Regions from separate parts of the Halobacillus sp. B23F22_1 genome, predicted to be linked through region 4. Evidence: riboswitches for the same ligand, from Rfam matches in the RefSeq annotation. Region 4 holds a riboswitch; each other region holds the start of a gene.
What was found. A riboswitch is a leader RNA that binds a small molecule or an ion and turns the genes downstream of it on or off. The one in region 4 is predicted to bind S-adenosylmethionine.
Positions count from the first base shown of each region.

Region 1: it holds a riboswitch for S-adenosylmethionine, as region 4 does, so the genes downstream of both, ACGTNH_RS16745 (bifunctional homocysteine S-methyltransferase/methylenetetrahydrofolate reductase) here and ACGTNH_RS01505 (homocysteine S-methyltransferase family protein) in region 4, are expected to answer to the same signal.
Region 2: it holds a riboswitch for S-adenosylmethionine, as region 4 does, so the genes downstream of both, ACGTNH_RS17650 (acetyl-CoA C-acyltransferase) here and ACGTNH_RS01505 (homocysteine S-methyltransferase family protein) in region 4, are expected to answer to the same signal.
Region 3: it holds a riboswitch for S-adenosylmethionine, as region 4 does, so the genes downstream of both, ACGTNH_RS19410 (PLP-dependent aspartate aminotransferase family protein) here and ACGTNH_RS01505 (homocysteine S-methyltransferase family protein) in region 4, are expected to answer to the same signal.

Region 1 is NZ_JBIEKE010000003.1:320,238-324,379, forward strand. Features, by position in the region: gene ACGTNH_RS16740 (YjiH family protein) at 1-657, opposite strand, end outside; SAM riboswitch class I at 1,085-1,192, shown strand; gene ACGTNH_RS16745 (bifunctional homocysteine S-methyltransferase/methylenetetrahydrofolate reductase) at 1,281-3,161, shown strand; gene metH (methionine synthase) at 3,124-4,142, shown strand, end outside.
Region 2 is NZ_JBIEKE010000003.1:537,648-541,789, reverse strand. Features, by position in the region: gene ACGTNH_RS17655 (acetoacetate--CoA ligase) at 1-1,389, opposite strand, end outside; gene ACGTNH_RS17650 (acetyl-CoA C-acyltransferase) at 1,409-2,563, opposite strand; SAM riboswitch class I at 2,626-2,731, opposite strand; SAM riboswitch class I at 2,796-2,901, opposite strand; gene ACGTNH_RS17645 (3-dehydroquinate synthase II domain-containing protein) at 3,102-3,620, shown strand; gene ACGTNH_RS17640 (YueI family protein) at 3,706-4,142, shown strand, end outside.
Region 3 is NZ_JBIEKE010000004.1:81,742-85,883, reverse strand. Features, by position in the region: gene ACGTNH_RS19415 (trans-sulfuration enzyme family protein) at 66-1,211, shown strand; SAM riboswitch class I at 1,288-1,398, shown strand; gene ACGTNH_RS19410 (PLP-dependent aspartate aminotransferase family protein) at 1,489-3,276, shown strand; gene ACGTNH_RS19405 (hypothetical protein) at 3,548-3,775, shown strand; gene ACGTNH_RS19400 (hypothetical protein) at 3,796-3,993, opposite strand.
Region 4 is NZ_JBIEKE010000001.1:282,850-286,991, forward strand. Features, by position in the region: gene ACGTNH_RS01495 (TraB/GumN family protein) at 1-464, shown strand, start outside; gene ACGTNH_RS01500 (DoxX family protein) at 723-1,091, opposite strand; SAM riboswitch class I at 1,205-1,316, shown strand; gene ACGTNH_RS01505 (homocysteine S-methyltransferase family protein) at 1,409-2,458, shown strand; gene ACGTNH_RS01510 (pullulanase) at 3,079-4,142, opposite strand, start outside.

The DNA of each region.
Region 1 (4,142 bases), on a different contig from region 4:
AGCAGCTTCTCGCTTTGAATAGTAGCCTCCTTCATATTGTTGAGTGGTCAGCAATACGCCTACCGTTCCACTACCCATCCAAGAGGCCAGAGCGTCCACAGAAGAACGCCCCGGAAGTTTAAATAAAGGCTGCATTACCTTACGAACAACAGAGCCTATAAAATCCATAAGGCCAAACTCAAGAAGGAGCGGCATAAATAGACTGGCAAATAAGAACCAAACCATTAAGACAGGTATTAAATCAAAAAGAACAACTTGTCCTGTTAACTCAGAAGAAATGACTTCAGGTCCTATTCCCATAAGGGTCATCGTAGCAAAAACAGCCCCTAAAGCACGAAGTACAATCCAAAATACTCCAATATCAAACAAGCTCGATAAAAATTTATGATTTCTAATGCCGGGGTGACTGATAACTTTTATAACAAAAGCCCCCACTACAGACACCCAAAGCACAATGGTCATAAACAAAGGAATATATTCAGAAATCGCTCCTTGAAGGCCGTCTGCTAAAATTCCTAACCCGATGGTGACTGTGCCGTCAACTGAAACAGGGACGAGAAACAGCAATACCCCGATAATAGAAGGTATTAAAAACTTCATAAGCTGGCCTGCTGTGTACCCTGATGCTACTTGCATTTCCTTCTTCTCTATTTCCATAGTGTAATTCCCCCATCAATGAATGAATTTTGTATATATTATTGGTACATATGACTTATTTCGGGTTTGCGGTTTTTAATGATACATTTTAATGCATAAAAATTCAATAGAGGAAAGTAAATTAAATGAATTGTTTTTAAATTGGTTGAAAATGGCTTTACATCAGGCTTTTGAATAGTATATCAGAAATCCGCTTACATGTTTTAATATTGAGAAAATTCACTCCATTATAATTACAAATGTCAAACTATGTCGAAGTGAAAGTATGTATTTAGATCTAATAATTTGTTATATGCATACATCAATGTAATATTTTTCAAGTATAATAGAATAAAAATGAAAAATTACGAATATTCGCTTGATTACTAACATTATTTAGTGTAATGTAAGTCGCAACAATGTTTTATCCAGGAAAATTTCATATGCTTTCTTATCTCGAGAGGTGAAGGGACTGGCCCGATGAAGCCTCAGCAACCACTGTTCCACAGTATGGTGCTAACTCCAGCAAGTTATTAAAAAACTTGGAAGATAAGAAGAAGGATTAATTACGAATTAAAGTCTTCTTCTTATAAGAAGGCTTTTTTTATTTATCACGGTACTCGGTACCACTAAGGAGGAAATGTATGAATTTGAGAGATGCTCTTCAAACACAAACTCTTGTAGGAGATGGAGCTTTAGGAACCCTTCTCTATTCTTACGGCATTGATCAATGTTTTGAAGATTTAAACCGCAGCCACCCTGACGAGGTATTAAATGTTCATAAAGCCTACGTAGAAGCCGGTGCTGAGATCATTCAAACCAATACATACGGTGCGAATTACGTTAAACTCTCCCGTTACGGACTTGAAGATAAAGTTAAGGAAATTAATACAGCTGCCATCAAAATTGCGAAACAAGCTGCTGCTGAGAACAATTATGTCGTTGGTACAATCGGAGGAACTCGAGCAATTAGTAAGCAGGCGGTCTCGCTTGAAGAAATTAAACGCAGCTTTCGAGAACAGTTATACTGTATGTTATTTGAAGGTGTAGATGGTCTTTTACTCGAAACCTTTTACGACTTTGAAGAGCTCCAAACCGTTTTACAAATTGCGAGAAAAGAAACGAAGCTTCCTATTATTGCTCAAGTTTCTATGCATGAACCTGGCGTTCTTCAGGATGGAACTTCTCTAAACGAAGCCTTAACTACATTAGAAAATATTGGAGCAGATGTGGTTGGAATCAACTGCCGTCTCGGCCCCTATCATATGACCCAAGCATTAGAAGGCGTGCCTCTGCCAAAAAAAGCTGTTCTATCTGCTTACCCTAATGCCAGTTTACCTGCTTATCAGGATGGCCGGCTTGTTTATAAAACAGATGCAGATTATTTTAAAACGAGTGCACGCTCTCTTTATGAAGAAGGAGCACGTTTAATCGGAGGATGCTGCGGAACAACTCCTGAGCATATTGCTGCTATTGCAGAAGAAGTAAAAGGAAAAAAACCAATTCAGAATAAGGTGGTCTCACCTGCTAAAGCTGAGGTTGAAACACCTAGGGAAATTGAGGATACGAACCCACACCTCCATGAAATAGCAGCCGAGCGGTCATCAATAATTGTAGAACTTGATCCCCCGAAAAAATTGAATACGGATAAATATATGAGGGGAGCGCAAGCATTAAGAGACGCTGGTGTTGACTCTGTTACACTTGCTGATAACTCGCTCGCCTCACCAAGGATCAGCAATTCTGCCATTGCCTCCATTATTAAGCAGAAATATGATATCAACCCTCTTGTGCATATCGCATGTAGAGATCGTAACTTAATTGGACTTCAATCCCATTTGATGGGACTGCATACGCTGGGGATCACAGAGGTTTTAGCCATTACCGGGGACCCTACGAAAATTGGTGATTTCCCTGGAGCTACGTCTGTATATGATCTGTCATCATTTGATTTGATTCAATATATTAAACAATTAAATCAAGGCATTTCCTTTTCCGGAAAATCGCTTGGCATGAATACAAATTTTTCAGTTGCTGCTGCCTTCAATCCCAACGTCCGAAACCTCAACCGTGCCGTCGGACGCCTTGAGAAAAAAATTAAATACGGAGCTGACTACTTTATTAGCCAACCCGTTTACAGCGGGGAACAAATTAGAGAAGTTTACGAAGCAACAAAGCACATATCGGCACCCATTTACATCGGTATTATGCCGCTTACAAGTTCACGAAATGCTGAATTTCTGCATAATGAAGTACCTGGCATCACACTTTCTGATGAAATTAGAAAGCGTATGGAGAGTGTCAGCCATGACCCTGCTCTTGCGCAGGCAGAAGGAATTGCTATCGCTAAGTCACTAATTGATACAGCAGCCGAGCTGTTCAATGGTATCTATTTAATTACACCATTTCTACGCTATGAAATAACGGTAGAATTAACTAACTATATTAAAGAAGTGAATCAGCAGCGTTCAGAAAGGACGGTTTTAAATGGAAACAACACCATTTCATCAGCATCTATCAAATAGGATCTTAGTTTTAGACGGAGCCATGGGGACAATGCTCCAGGATGCCGACCTTTCCCCTGAAGATTTTGGCGGAGAATTATACGATGGATGTAATGAATATTTAAATATTACATCGCCTAAAGTTATTGAGTGGATCCACGATGAGTACCTTAAAGCTGGAGCGGATATTATTGAAACCAATACATTTGGTGCCACCGACTTGGTACTCGATGAATATGAACTGGGTCACTTAGCTGAAGAAATCAATATAAAAGCAGCACAACTCGCTAAAAAAGCAGCTGAAAAGCATTCAACTGAGGATCGACCTCGATTTGTAGCCGGTGCCATGGGGCCAACGACAAAAACCCTTTCGGTTACAGGCGGGACAACTTTTGAACATTTAACGAATGCTTACGAGGAACAGGCTCGCGGACTCTTAAAAGGCGGCGTTGACCTTCTTTTACTTGAAACTTCTCAGGATATGCTGAATGTGAAAGCAGCTTATCTGGGGATATCTAAAGCTTTTAAAAAATTTGGGAAGGAAATACCTCTTATGGTTTCTGGCACCATTGAGCCTATGGGAACTACACTTGCCGGCCAGACGATTGAAGCCTTTTACTTGTCCCTTGAACATATGAAACCTGCTGTAGTAGGACTAAACTGTGCAACCGGTCCGGAATTTATGAGAGACCATATTCGTTCTCTATCCGATTTGGCCACAACCTCTGTCAGCTGTTACCCTAATGCCGGGCTGCCTGATGAAGAAGGAAACTACCATGAAACACCAGAATCCCTTGCAGAAAAAATTGCCGGCTTCGCTGAGAAAGGGTGGCTGAACGTTGTCGGCGGCTGCTGCGGAACGACGCCTGATCACATAAGAGCACTGGTAGACGCTATAAAAGATTATGAACCTAGAGAAGCTCCCAAAAGTCACCCTCATGCCGTTTCAGGTATTGAACCTTTTATTTATGAGGATAAAAATGATCGTCCTATTTTAATTGG
Region 2 (4,142 bases), on a different contig from region 4:
CGCTTTTTCGTTATATACCGAAGCGCTTCGTTCATTAAAAACGTCTACAGCCATACCCAGTGCTTTACAGGTAATCTCTCCGCGTTTGACAGGAAGTACCGGTGATCCCATAACAAAGCAGCCAATGATTTCAGTTCCTCCTGAAATGGAAGCAAGGAAAAGGTCTTCTTTTATCGTTTCAAATACCCAGTCATACTGCTCGGGAGCGAGAGGGGCGCCGCAAGACAGAATGCTTTTTAAGGTAGTAAGCGAATGTGTGTTTTTTAATTGAACATCTGCTTTTGCCAGCGTTTCTAAATACTTAGGACTTGTACCAAAGTGAGTAACGCCTGTTTCATCTGCGATATCCCAAAGGTGAGGGAGGTTGTCTGATTGGACCGGTGATCCATCATATAAAAGTAAAGCGGCTTCGCTTGCCAATCCGGAAACTAACCATGGATACATCATCCACGCTGTATTGGTGTACCAGAATAAAACGTCCTCCTGCTGTACATCACAATGGAGTTGGTGTTCTTTCACATGCTGCAAAAGTGTCCCTCCGACAGAGTGAACAATCGCTTTAGGCAATCCCGTTGTTCCAGAGGTATAAAGGATATATAGTGGGTCGTTAAACGATGTTTGAGTAAAGACGGGTACTTCAGCATCATTGGCGCAGAGTTCTTCCCACGTTTGAGTTTTAATTCCTGGAAGATCGACTTCTCCGTTTAACGTAATCACAGCCGACAGGCCTTCGAGGTTTTCCGTTGTTTCTTGTATCTTTTCTTCAATGTCGAACGGCTTTTCTTTGTATTGGTAAGCAAGTGTGGCAAACAGCACTTTAGGTTTCACCTGCCCGACCCGGTCGATGATGCCTTTTGTTCCAAAGTCAGGGGAACAGGAAGTCCAAACCGCGCCTAAGGATGTTGTTGCGATCAAAGCTGCTAGTCCTTGAATATTGTTAATCGTGATGCCGGCCACGCAGTCGCCTTTTTTGACACCTAAATCTCTTAATCCCTGCTGGGCTTTAGCAACTTCTGTTTTCAATTCTTTTAACGTAATGCTGCGGTGTACACCTGTTTCGTCGGCTTCATACGCAGCTATGCGGTTAAGAGATCCCCTTAATAAATTCTCGGCAAAGTTTAAACGTGCATTAGGGAACCATTCGGCATCTGGCATGGAAAATGAAGGCACATACGCTTGATCCCCTTTGTCCCCAATGATTCCGGCATAATCCCACACGCTGGACCAGAAATCTCCCAAATGAGAAGTAGACCAGAGGTGGAGTCGTTCGTATGGAAAAAGCGGCTGATCAGCGAAATCAGCAAAAGCTTTGATGTGAGAGTTTTCGATTCTTTCCTTGGAAGGCTCCCATAATATATGGGAAGACTTTCGTGTGGTTGAAGTCGTCATGGGTGATTTTCCTTTCGTTTTATGATTGAGCTACTTCGATGAGGATTGCCATACCTTGCCCGCCCCCACCGCATAGGGAGGCGATGCCTTTTCCTCCGCCGCGTCTTTTTAGTTCATGAGCGAGAGTGAGTACAAGACGGAATCCAGTGCCGCCAAGCGGGTGGCCTAGAGCAATAGCACCGCCGTTAACATTCACGCGGCTGTAATCTATGGCGAGATCCCGGCAGCTGGCAATTACAACACTTGCAAATGCTTCATTGATTTCGTATAAATCGATATCGTCTGTCGATAAGTTATGTTTGTCTAAAAGTTTTCTGATGGCTTTTGCTGGTTTGGTTTGTAAGCTTGTATCCGGACCAGCCACCTCAGACCAGTCGATAATTTCGGCTAGCGGTGAATATCCAAGCTCCTCAGCCTTTTTTTCAGTTGTTACGATCCCAATGCTTGCTCCATCCGTCATTTGTGATGCATTTCCCGCTGTAATTGTTCCATCTTGAGAAAAAGCAGGGGATAGAGATGCAAGCTTTTCAGCTGTTGTATTGGCGCGGACACCTTCATCTTGATCCAATACATTGAATAGAGGGCTGATTTCATCGTTCAGCGACCCATTCTTTTGCGCTTCAGCAGCTCTCTGTTGAGAAAAAGCCGCGTAATCATCCTGCTCCTGACGATTGATATCAAAACTGCGGTTAATTTCATCGGTCAGGGCACCCATTGAAATATCCGTTAATGAGCACCATAATCCGTCATTGAGTAGTGTATCTTTAAGCTGAACATGCCCAATACTTGATGACATTCGCACGGGAGCAGTGTGAGGTGCATTCGTCATGGAATCGAAACCGCCCACAATGTATAGTTCACCTTCGTTCAGTTGTAAGCGCCGGGAAGCATCAGCAATCGTAGCGATTCCCCCCAGACAAACGTTATTTAGAGTAATCGCTGGAACAGCCGCATCGACTCCTGCTTTAAAAGCAGCCTGACGAGCAGGATTCTGTCCCTGGCCTGCCTGAATCACTTGAGCGAGCAGTACTCCGTCAGCCTGTTTAGCCTCTGGGTATTTTTTTAGTAAAGGAGTGAGTGCTTCTTTCCCTAAATCAGTTGCTGATAGTTTTCTTAACGCACCTTTCCACTTTCCAAAAGGGATGCGGGTTCCATCTAAAAGTACAGTTTTCATTTGATTTCTCTCCTTTTTATAGAAAAAGCTCTCTTCAAGGATAAGAAGAGAGCTTTATTCTCTTCTTATCTTCCAGGATTTCTCCTGCAGGAATTAGCACCTTTTCAAGCGTTGCCTGATGGTTGCCGGGCGTCAACGGGCCAGTCCCTCTGCCTCTCTGGATAAGAAAATCGTATTCAAATAAAAACCTCTCTATTTTTTAAAAATAGAGAGGTTCAAGAGATAAATTATTCTCTTATCTTCCCGAGCAATCGCTCAGTAGGATTTGGCACCGTGCTATATAAAATAGCGGTTGCCGGGCTTCGCAGGGCCAGTCCCTCCACCTCTCTGGATAAGAATACGTCGTTTATTAAGTTACCTGTGATAATATCAATTAATTTTATTAGTGTCAATGGAATTTCATGAAATATCCGAAAATTAATAGTGTGGCAACGTGAAGAGAAAAGGAATGCTATCAGTGGACAAGAGTAGTTTAAAAGCATGAAAATAAAAGTAAAAGCTAGAGGAAGGATCGATTCATAACATGAGCAGGGAATTTGTGGAGGTAACAAAAATAGAGGAAATTGGAGAAGGAAGGAGAGTCTGTTTAGATTTTATCGATATTTTATACTCATCAGACGGATTATACATTGGAAACACAGGGCATGGATATTTAAAAGTCTTGGCTGAAAACCGTGAATCTAAAGATTATCCCGCTCGACCTTTTCGCATCAATTGCGGCTCTTTTCATCAATACTTGTATCAATCCGGTAAAACCTATTATCTTCATGAGTTAACCCCGGGTGAGAAGCTGATACTTTCGGGTGAAGAAGAGCGGGAGGTTGCAATTGGGCGAGTGAAAATAGAGAAACGTCCATTTGTAAGAGTGGAGTGTAAAAGCAGCGATGGAACGATTTCAGCCACTTTGCAAAACTCCTCCAGTGTTTATTTACAAGAGGAAAGCGAAGGAGAAATCTCAATATTGGATGTAAAAGAGGGACAAAAAGTGATGGGATTACGAGACGAGCCAGGACGGCATTTAGGTCAGCGAATTGATGAAGAAATTGTGGAGAAATAGATGAAAGCACCTCTCCTTTCATGCTTTTTTGAATGGACTATGATTTAGGATGGATAATAGGAACAGAGCAGATGAGGTGATTATGATGAAGAAAACAAATGTAGATGAATATTTGCAAGAAGGAATATACGGGACCCGACAAACGAAACCAGGGGAACGTAAAAGGTACCTGGGCACTCTCCGAGAGCGTATCATTCTAATATTAATGAAAGGCCAGGTGATGCAAGAGGCCGGGATTGAAGAGTTGTCCCAGGAAATGAAGCGGCATAAGGATGCCAAGCTTCTGTTGAATGGAGAAGTAAGCTACCGTTTCCGCAAACCCTATAGACAATTGGCAGACCAACACTCTATTCATCACACCGAAGTGTCCAATCAGGAGTCAGATACAGATATCGGAGCTATCCTTTACGTGGATTATGCAATAGAAAAAGAAAACATCCACATGAAAAAGAAAAAAGAAGTTAAAGAAGTAGAAAATAAAAACAGTGGAGTTAAAGGGTTTCTGAAGTCACTGTTTAAAAG
Region 3 (4,142 bases), on a different contig from region 4:
TTTGACAACAGGTGCTGGGAATAAGATATACTGTTGTGAATAACCAAGTGAAGGAGATGGATCATATGGCTGATCAATTATTTAGTACACGCGTTGTACATAATAAATTGAATCAAAACACCGCATTGAACAGTAAAGCGACACCGATTTATCAGACGTCCGCTTTTACATTTCGTGATTTGGAACACTTAGAAAGTTACTACTCTGGTGACACACCTTATTTATATACAAGAGAAAATAATCCGAACACCGATGAATTAGGACAAGCTGTAGCCAACCTTGAAGAAGCAGAGGCAGGTGCGGCCGCCTCTTCTGGAATTTCGGCAATCATGGCTGGAATCCTTTCCATAGCTGAAGCTGGTGATCACATTGTGACAGCTGAAGATATATACGGTGGTACGCATCAATTGATTACGAAGCAGCTGACAAGTTTTGGTATTGAATTTACAATGGTTTCATTTGCAGATCCCGAGGCTATAAGATCAGCCATTAAACCAAATACGAAATTGCTTTATACGGAATCTATAACGAATCCTTTCTTACGCGTGGAAGATATCGAGCTCCTCGTCGATATTGCCAAAAAGCATGATTTAAAGACGATGGTGGATAATACGTTTGCTACACCATATTTACTTCAGCCTTACACGCAAGGGGTTGATCTAGTAGCACACAGTGCTACGAAATATATAGGCGGGCACAGTGATGTAACGTCAGGCGTAGTAGTTGGGCCAAGTGATCTTATTGCGAAAGCTAAGCAGAGAATTATTGGCTTAGGAACGAATCTGAGTCCATTTGAAGCTTGGCTGACTCAGCGTGGATCCAAAACACTTGCTTTACGTATGAAGCAGCAGTCTCAAAATGCGAAGCATGTGGCTCATGTGTTGAAAGAAGATCCGGGAGTAGAACGAGTTTATTATCCTGAGTATGTATCTGAGAGAGGCAATGGAGCGATTATCACAATTGAATTAGCTGAACAAGTCGATTTTGAAGCCTTTTTTAAATCGCTGGGCTGGATTAAGCTGGCTCCTACATTAGCAGGTGTCGAAACCACAGTTTCTTATCCAATCCGTACCTCTCACCGAGCGTTGACGGAGGAAGAACAAGAAAAATTAGGAATTTCTGATTACACCATTCGATTGTCAATTGGGATTGAAGAAGCAGAAGATATTGCTGCTCAATTTCAACAATCCATTCGCAACTCTATTAAATAAATATTCGAAAAATTATTGACTTTGTTTTGTGTAGTGCTTATAATTCAATAACATAACCACGTTAACTAAATAAATACTCTTATCAAGAGCGGCAGAGGGACTAGGCCCTGCGAAGCCCGGCAACCTACAAACATCGGTTTGAAAAGGTGCCAATTCCTACAGATTTCATAGATCTGAGAGATAAGAGGAGGACCTGAATTTATAACCCCTCTTCTTATCGAAGAGGGGTTTTTTGCCATTCAATTTCTTTAAGAGAAAAATCAAGGAGGAAGTTACAATGACGAACTCATTTGAAAGCTATGATTTAGATACAGTAGCCCTGCACGGGGGGCAATCACCAGATCCTACCACAGGTTCAAGAGCTGTTCCTATTTATCAAACGACATCTTATGTATTCCACGATACTGACCATGCGCAAAGTTTATTTGCGTTAGATGAGCCAGGTAACATTTACTCGCGAATTATGAATCCGACGGTGGACGTTTTTGAAAAGAGGATGGCTCTACTTGAAAATGGGGTAGCTTCTGTAGCAACAGCTTCCGGAATGTCTGCGATATCCTTAGCGATTTTAAACCTTGCAGGTTCAGGGGACGAAATTGTGGCTGCAGCTAACTTATATGGCGGTACTTATAACTTATTCGCGAATACGCTGCCAAGATACGGCATTAAAGTGGTATTTGTTGATCCAGAAGATCCAGAGAATTTCCGTAAAGCGATTACTGACAAAACAAAAGCTGTTTTTGCTGAAACGGTTGGTAACCCGAGCCTTCACGTGCTTGATTTTGAAAAAGTAGCTGATGCTGCTCATGAAAATGATGTGCCGTTAATCGTGGATAACACGTTTGCTACCCCATACTCTTGCAAACCTATTGAGTGGGGAGCGGACATTGTTGTTCATTCAGCCACAAAGTGGATCGGCGGACATGGGACGACGATCGGCGGTGTAGTCGTAGACGGAGGACGATTTGATTGGAGTAACGGAAAGTTTCCAGTATTTACTGAACCTGACGAAAGCTATAATGGCATCCGCTACGCAGCAGACTTCGGGACGCTAGCATTTAGTACAAAGCTGCGCGTACAGTTACTTAGAGACTTAGGAGCATGCCTGAGTCCCCAAAACGCTTTCCAGCTTCTTCAAGGTCTTGAAACACTGCATTTAAGAGTTGAGCGTCATAATGATAATGCGCTAGAATTAGCGCAATATTTAAAAGGTCATCCTGACGTGGAATGGGTTTCCTATCCTGGACTGACCGATCACCCTGCCCATGATCTTGCTAAAAAGTATTTAGAAGTGGGTTATGGTTCTATCGTCAATTTTGGTATTAAAGGCGGGCGTGAAGCAGGTCGTCAGGTGATCAATAATATTTCCCTATGGTCTCATGTGGCTAACGTAGGAGATGCGAAATCACTAATTATTCACCCGGCCTCTACGACCCATCAGCAGTTAACAGCAGAGGATTTGGCTGCAAGTGGAGTAACTGAGGAATTAATTCGTTTGTCTGTTGGTTTAGAATCAGTAAAAGATTTAATCAATGATTTAAATCATGCCATCGGTAAAGCGACAGGGAATGAAGTAGCTGCAACGATTACTGAAAATGATGAAGGAGTCATTAAGTGGGCACTAAGCTCCTCACAGGTGACAGAAGAAGAGGGCGGCCGGAAAGTTACTCGTCCTAAGCGCCTGGCGGTTGTAGGATTAAGTGGAAAACCTTCAAGACCTAGTCACCGTCTTGCTCGCAAAATGCAGCGATTGGGTTATCAGATCGTCCCTGTTAATCCTCGGGAAGATGAAGTGTTGGGCGAAAAGGCTTACCCTGACTTGAGTTCTATCCCGTTTAAGATTGATGTGGCTCAAATTTTCAGAAGTCCAGAAGCTGCAGTTGAAATTGCTAAAGAAGCTTCTCAAGTAAAACCTGAAGTTTTCTGGCTGCAGGAAGGAGTTATTGCACCAGAAGCAGCCAAGATTGCCAGCGAAGCAGGTCTGCAAGTGATTCATAACCGCTGCACTTACAAAGAAGCACAACGCTTAAGAGGTAGTATTGACACTTACGCCTGTGAAATTTAACACTTGAGGATGTCTCTTACACTGGGCTCGGCTCCTCCTGCTCAAGTGGTGTATGGGGGAGCGCTGTCAGTAGTAAGCTGCGGGAAAGGAAATGTTAGAAGCGAGGTACTGAAAAAGCAGGAAAGCCGTAGGGCTGCCTGCTTTTTTTATTGCGTGCAGATGAAACAGCAGAGCTGTTCGGTCTACTCTTTTAATATGAAAATCCTATGTGTGCTTTTTCTATTAATTGGGTATACCTGTAATAGACGTTAATTGTAGAGAGGTGATTTGGATGGCTTATTCTGTAACATTACAAAAGATCTTAATTTTTCTTGGAATAGGAGTCACGATAGGAGCAATTATTGGATTTAGTGCCGTATACGGTTTTGAGCAAGGCGGAGTTGTATTCATTCTGTCTATGTTCCTAAGCATTCTTACTGTATTTGCTACAGCTATGTATGCAGAACTCTATCATATTCGAGAAGCAGTAAATAAACAAAATAAAAGAGACGGTCTATAAGCGTATTTTTTTGAGATTTTTCATACCCCGTCAAGAAGAGAAAAAGCTAAAAGAATCGCATAAAGTACACCTATAATAACAATAATCACATAACTTGTTTTTGTTAGTTTTCTGAAAATAATCCAAAATGTGCTTAGAACGACGCTGATAATAAATATCCAGTAGATGGTGTGCATAGGTTCTCCTTTATTAACTGCTTTTCTACTCATGATACGCAAATGAAAAATCTCTTACAACCTACAAGTGTGCTGTGGGCCGTTTAGGTGTGAAACCATAGGGTATTGTTTAAAAGTAGCAGCTATACGGCAGAGTGGGGCCTCACTTAAGAGATTTCAGATCGGGATGGACTAATAAAGGGAATTTAGAA
Region 4 (4,142 bases):
TGACCCAGCGTCCGCCTAAATCAAAGGTGCCTAAGCTGATCGGATGGGCGATTCCTTTGTTTATTATCTCCATTATTGTTTATACATTTATGTCTAACCCGGCTGCAGGAACTCAGCAGACGATTAGCTGGATTTTATGGAACGGATCTTTTTCTGCTATAGGCGCTGCAGTCGCTTTAGGCCACCCGTTTGCCGTGCTGACAGCGTTTATTGCCGCACCGATTACTTCTTTGAACCCCTTGATTGCGGCAGGTTGGTTTGCCGGGTTTGTCCAAGCTTATTTTAGACGTCCTAACGTTAAGGATTTTGAAAATTTATCTGAAGATGTATCGAGCGTGAAAGGGTTCTGGGATAATAAAGTAACAAGAATCCTGCTCATTATTGTATTGGCGAATATCGGAAGTTCGCTTGGGACAGCCATAGGCGGGGCAGATGTTATTCGCGTCTTTTTAGAAAACCTGTGATAGCACAGGCTTGTACAAAACTGAATAAAGCGTAATAATTCAAAGGATTCTATTGAAATCCGTTCGGCTCTGGGTGCCAGGTACCGAAATTCACACTTGGCACTTCGCTCTTTTACTGCTTTTCGGTACCTGGTACCCTTATGCTCCCTCGCTGCAATAGAGCTGTTCCACTGTTGCGGTGATTTGACTGCGCTCAGGGTCTGCGTTTATACGAATGTTCGTTTTTTGACACCATTGCTTTACTATTTCTGGCCCTTTTTAGGTGGTTACACGGAATCGGAAAAGAATCATAAGCAGTACGAGCATCACGATGTCGAGTCTGGCACTGAAAAGGGCATGGATGAACCCAGCATGCAGCGCTGGAATTTTTGTCAACACGAGCGCTCCAATCATAATCACCATTAAAGCGAGTAACGCCGTCTTCATGTACTTATTAAATAATAGCAGCAAGCCCGCTGCAATTTCGACCCAGGCCACGGTATACATCGTCTCTAAGGGGTAGGGGAGGGCTAAACCGGCGAAGTAATCAGCCAGTTCGGTATTGACCACCTTCATAAGGCCAGAGGTGATAAAAACAAATGCCACGGTGAATTTTAAAAATTTAAGAATATGAAATGAACGTTCCATACTTGTCCTCCTTTTTTTACAATTGTATGATCATTTATGTTGAAAATATTCAAAAAATAGGTTGACGCGTGAAGGAGTAAGTCTTTATAATACGAGAATAATTACATTTAAAACTCTTATTGAGAGTGGCAGAGGGACTAGGCCCTATGATGCCCGGCAACCTTTCAAGCGCGGCTTGAAAAAGGTGCCAATTCCTACAGACGTCATGCGTCTGAAAGATAAGAGGAGGCGAGCGAAACTCACAAAATCCCTCTTCTTAATCGGAAGAGGGATTTTTCTATGTAATTTTAGATGAGACAGCAGAAGGGATGATGGAAATGAAGAGAAGCTTGCAGCAACGATTAGAGGACGGTCCAGTCATTTGTGGGGAAGGGTATCTATTTGAACTTGAACGAAGAGGGTATTTACAGGCAGGCTCCTTCGTTCCAGAGGTAGCACTTGATAACCCTGAAGCCTTAAAGCAAACATATCGTGATTATATGCTTGCGGGGTCAGACGTGGTACTGGCATTTACGTATAATGCGCACCGAGAAAAAATGAGAATCATTGAAAAGGAAGATTTGCTTGAACCTTTAAATCGACAGGCCATTCGTTTAGCTAAAGAAGTAGCAAAAGAGCATCCAGAAGAGGAAGCGCTTGTGGCAGGAAACATTTCAAATACGAATTTATTCAATCCTGAGGATCCTGCCTCAAAAGAAACCGTCCGTGAAATGTTTGCGGAGATGGTAAAATGGTGTAAAGAAGAAGAGGTCGACTTTGTTAATGGGGAAACGTTCTACTATTATGAGGAAGCGAAAATTGCATTAGAAGAAATTCAAAAACAAGGCCTGCCTGCGGTTATTACATTCGGATTAATGGGAGAAAATGTTCTCCGCGACGGATATAGTGTGGAAGAAGGCTGCCGCCTGTTAAAAGAACATGGCGCTTTAGTTGTAGGAATGAACTGTTTCCGCGGCCCAGCCACCATGCAGCCTTATATTGAAAAAATTCGCGAAGAAGTGGAAGGCTATGTAGGGGCACTGCCTATCCCTTATCGAACGTCTGAGGAGCATCCTACATTCTTTAACTTGCCTGATGGCGGTTGTTCTTGCAGCCTGCCGACAGAAACAACGTTCCCTACGTCACTTGATCCGTTGTATTGCAACCGCTATGAGCTGGCGCAATGGGCGAAGGAAGCACACGACATCGGCGTGAATTATTTTGGATTATGCTGTGGGGCTTCACCTAGTATGCTTCGTGAAGTTGCTGAAACCGTGGGGCGCGAGGCAGTTAATTCCACGTATTCTCCAAATATGAAAAAGCACTTCCTATTTGGAAGTGATGAGACACTACAGTCACACATGACGTCCTATCGTACGAAAGCATAATATGAGAAAAGGGTAAACACTCCTGGCAGGAGGAAAAGGTTTAGGAAACTGCTCCCTTTCCATGGGCGAATGGTGTGCCTCCTCAGGCTAGGCTAACGCCTTCCGGGGTCACACCTTATTCGTATCTCCCATAGGAGTCTCACCATTTCCTAAACCCTTTTTCTATAAGCGATCATTATCATGGAAAAGAAAAAGCCAGGAACAGGCTGCCTGTCAAGATAGGAAAAAGACTCTTAAGTATCTTTTCCTGACTTAAGGAAATTTAAAGGAGCCTGGACCCTTCCATTCCTGTGGAAGAACGAGTGCTCTGAGATCGCCGAGCGTGGGTTTTGCTCGGGCGCTCGTCCGGGGAACGGGAAGGGCCTGCGCTCCTGGTGGCAAGAAAAAAGTTTGTAGAAAATTTGGTGGTTCTCTACAAGCTGAAAGAGGCCGGGAAATAACTAAAGCAAAAATGTCAATAAACAAACGATTGGATACACGCAGATCATTAGCGGAGTGTTTTGACGGAGCGGTGGTGTGGAGTCTCATTAACATAAATAATCCGAACTGATTTCTCCAGAATCGTTCGGATTATTTTATGTTTTATTTGGTTATGTCCCAGCATCTTCTTTTGTTATCTATTAATTTTTCCCTTTACCAGGCTTTTCACATGGATCGTTTCCGTTTCCTTTTGGCTCACATTTTACGACCACCGTCGTTAAAGGATCAATCGTAATTTCGTTCGCATTCTTACTAAATCCAGTCGGTTCACTTACTTTATCTGTTCCTGCTTCATCATCATCTACAATAGCTTTACCCGGAGCTAGATTATAATTTTCCATCGTAAAGGTGCGCTCTTCTTCATCCGCATTTACGAATACAAAATAATTACCAGTGCCGTCTGTAGATTGGGCTTTATATGCTAGAGCCAAATCGTTTTCCTCTATCTCAGGAACATTCAGCTTCGTCACATTCTCATCCACCTCGTCCATCGTCCCTAACCGGAAGGCGTCAGTAGAGCGGCGCAGCTCAATTAAACCAGTCGTATATTCACGCGTTAAATTGTGGATCGGGTAATCATCGGAATTCGTTGCTTTTTCCCAATCAATCTTATTAATTGCATCCGTTGAATCGTAAGAATCGTGGATGAAGTAAGGGTAGATGAATGGGTTGCCCTCTTCGTCTTCCATGTACGTTGATTTGTAAGGCGCTTCATCTGTTTCTGCTCTAAATTGCTTCGTGCGGCCAAATTCCTGCCCGGCATGAAGGAAGGCTGTACCTTGAGACATCAACACCATGGAGTTACCAAGACGAATGCGTTCGTGTATTTCTTCCTCGTGTTCGTCAGGGTCCTTTTTAATGGATTGAGCAATCACATCGTGAAGGGTCAAATTATCATGAGCTGCGATGTAGGGTACTACATCTCCAGGATCTGAAGCTTCAAAATTGTGAGGCTTTGCCGTGATGTTATCAAAAATCTGCTGCACGTTACGTGGCCCCCCAGTTAAGAAGCGTGCTTCACCTTCACTTCCAAATCCGGATTTCAACTCGTTACGGTAATCATCAGAGAAAACGCCGACACTCTCCGTATCCTTCATCCAGTCTTGATCAGCGGCCTGAACATTCCCGCCATTTTCATCACCAGCGTAAGTTCTCCATCCTTCTCCAATCATTAAAATGTTAGGGTTTAATTCTTTGGCTTCAT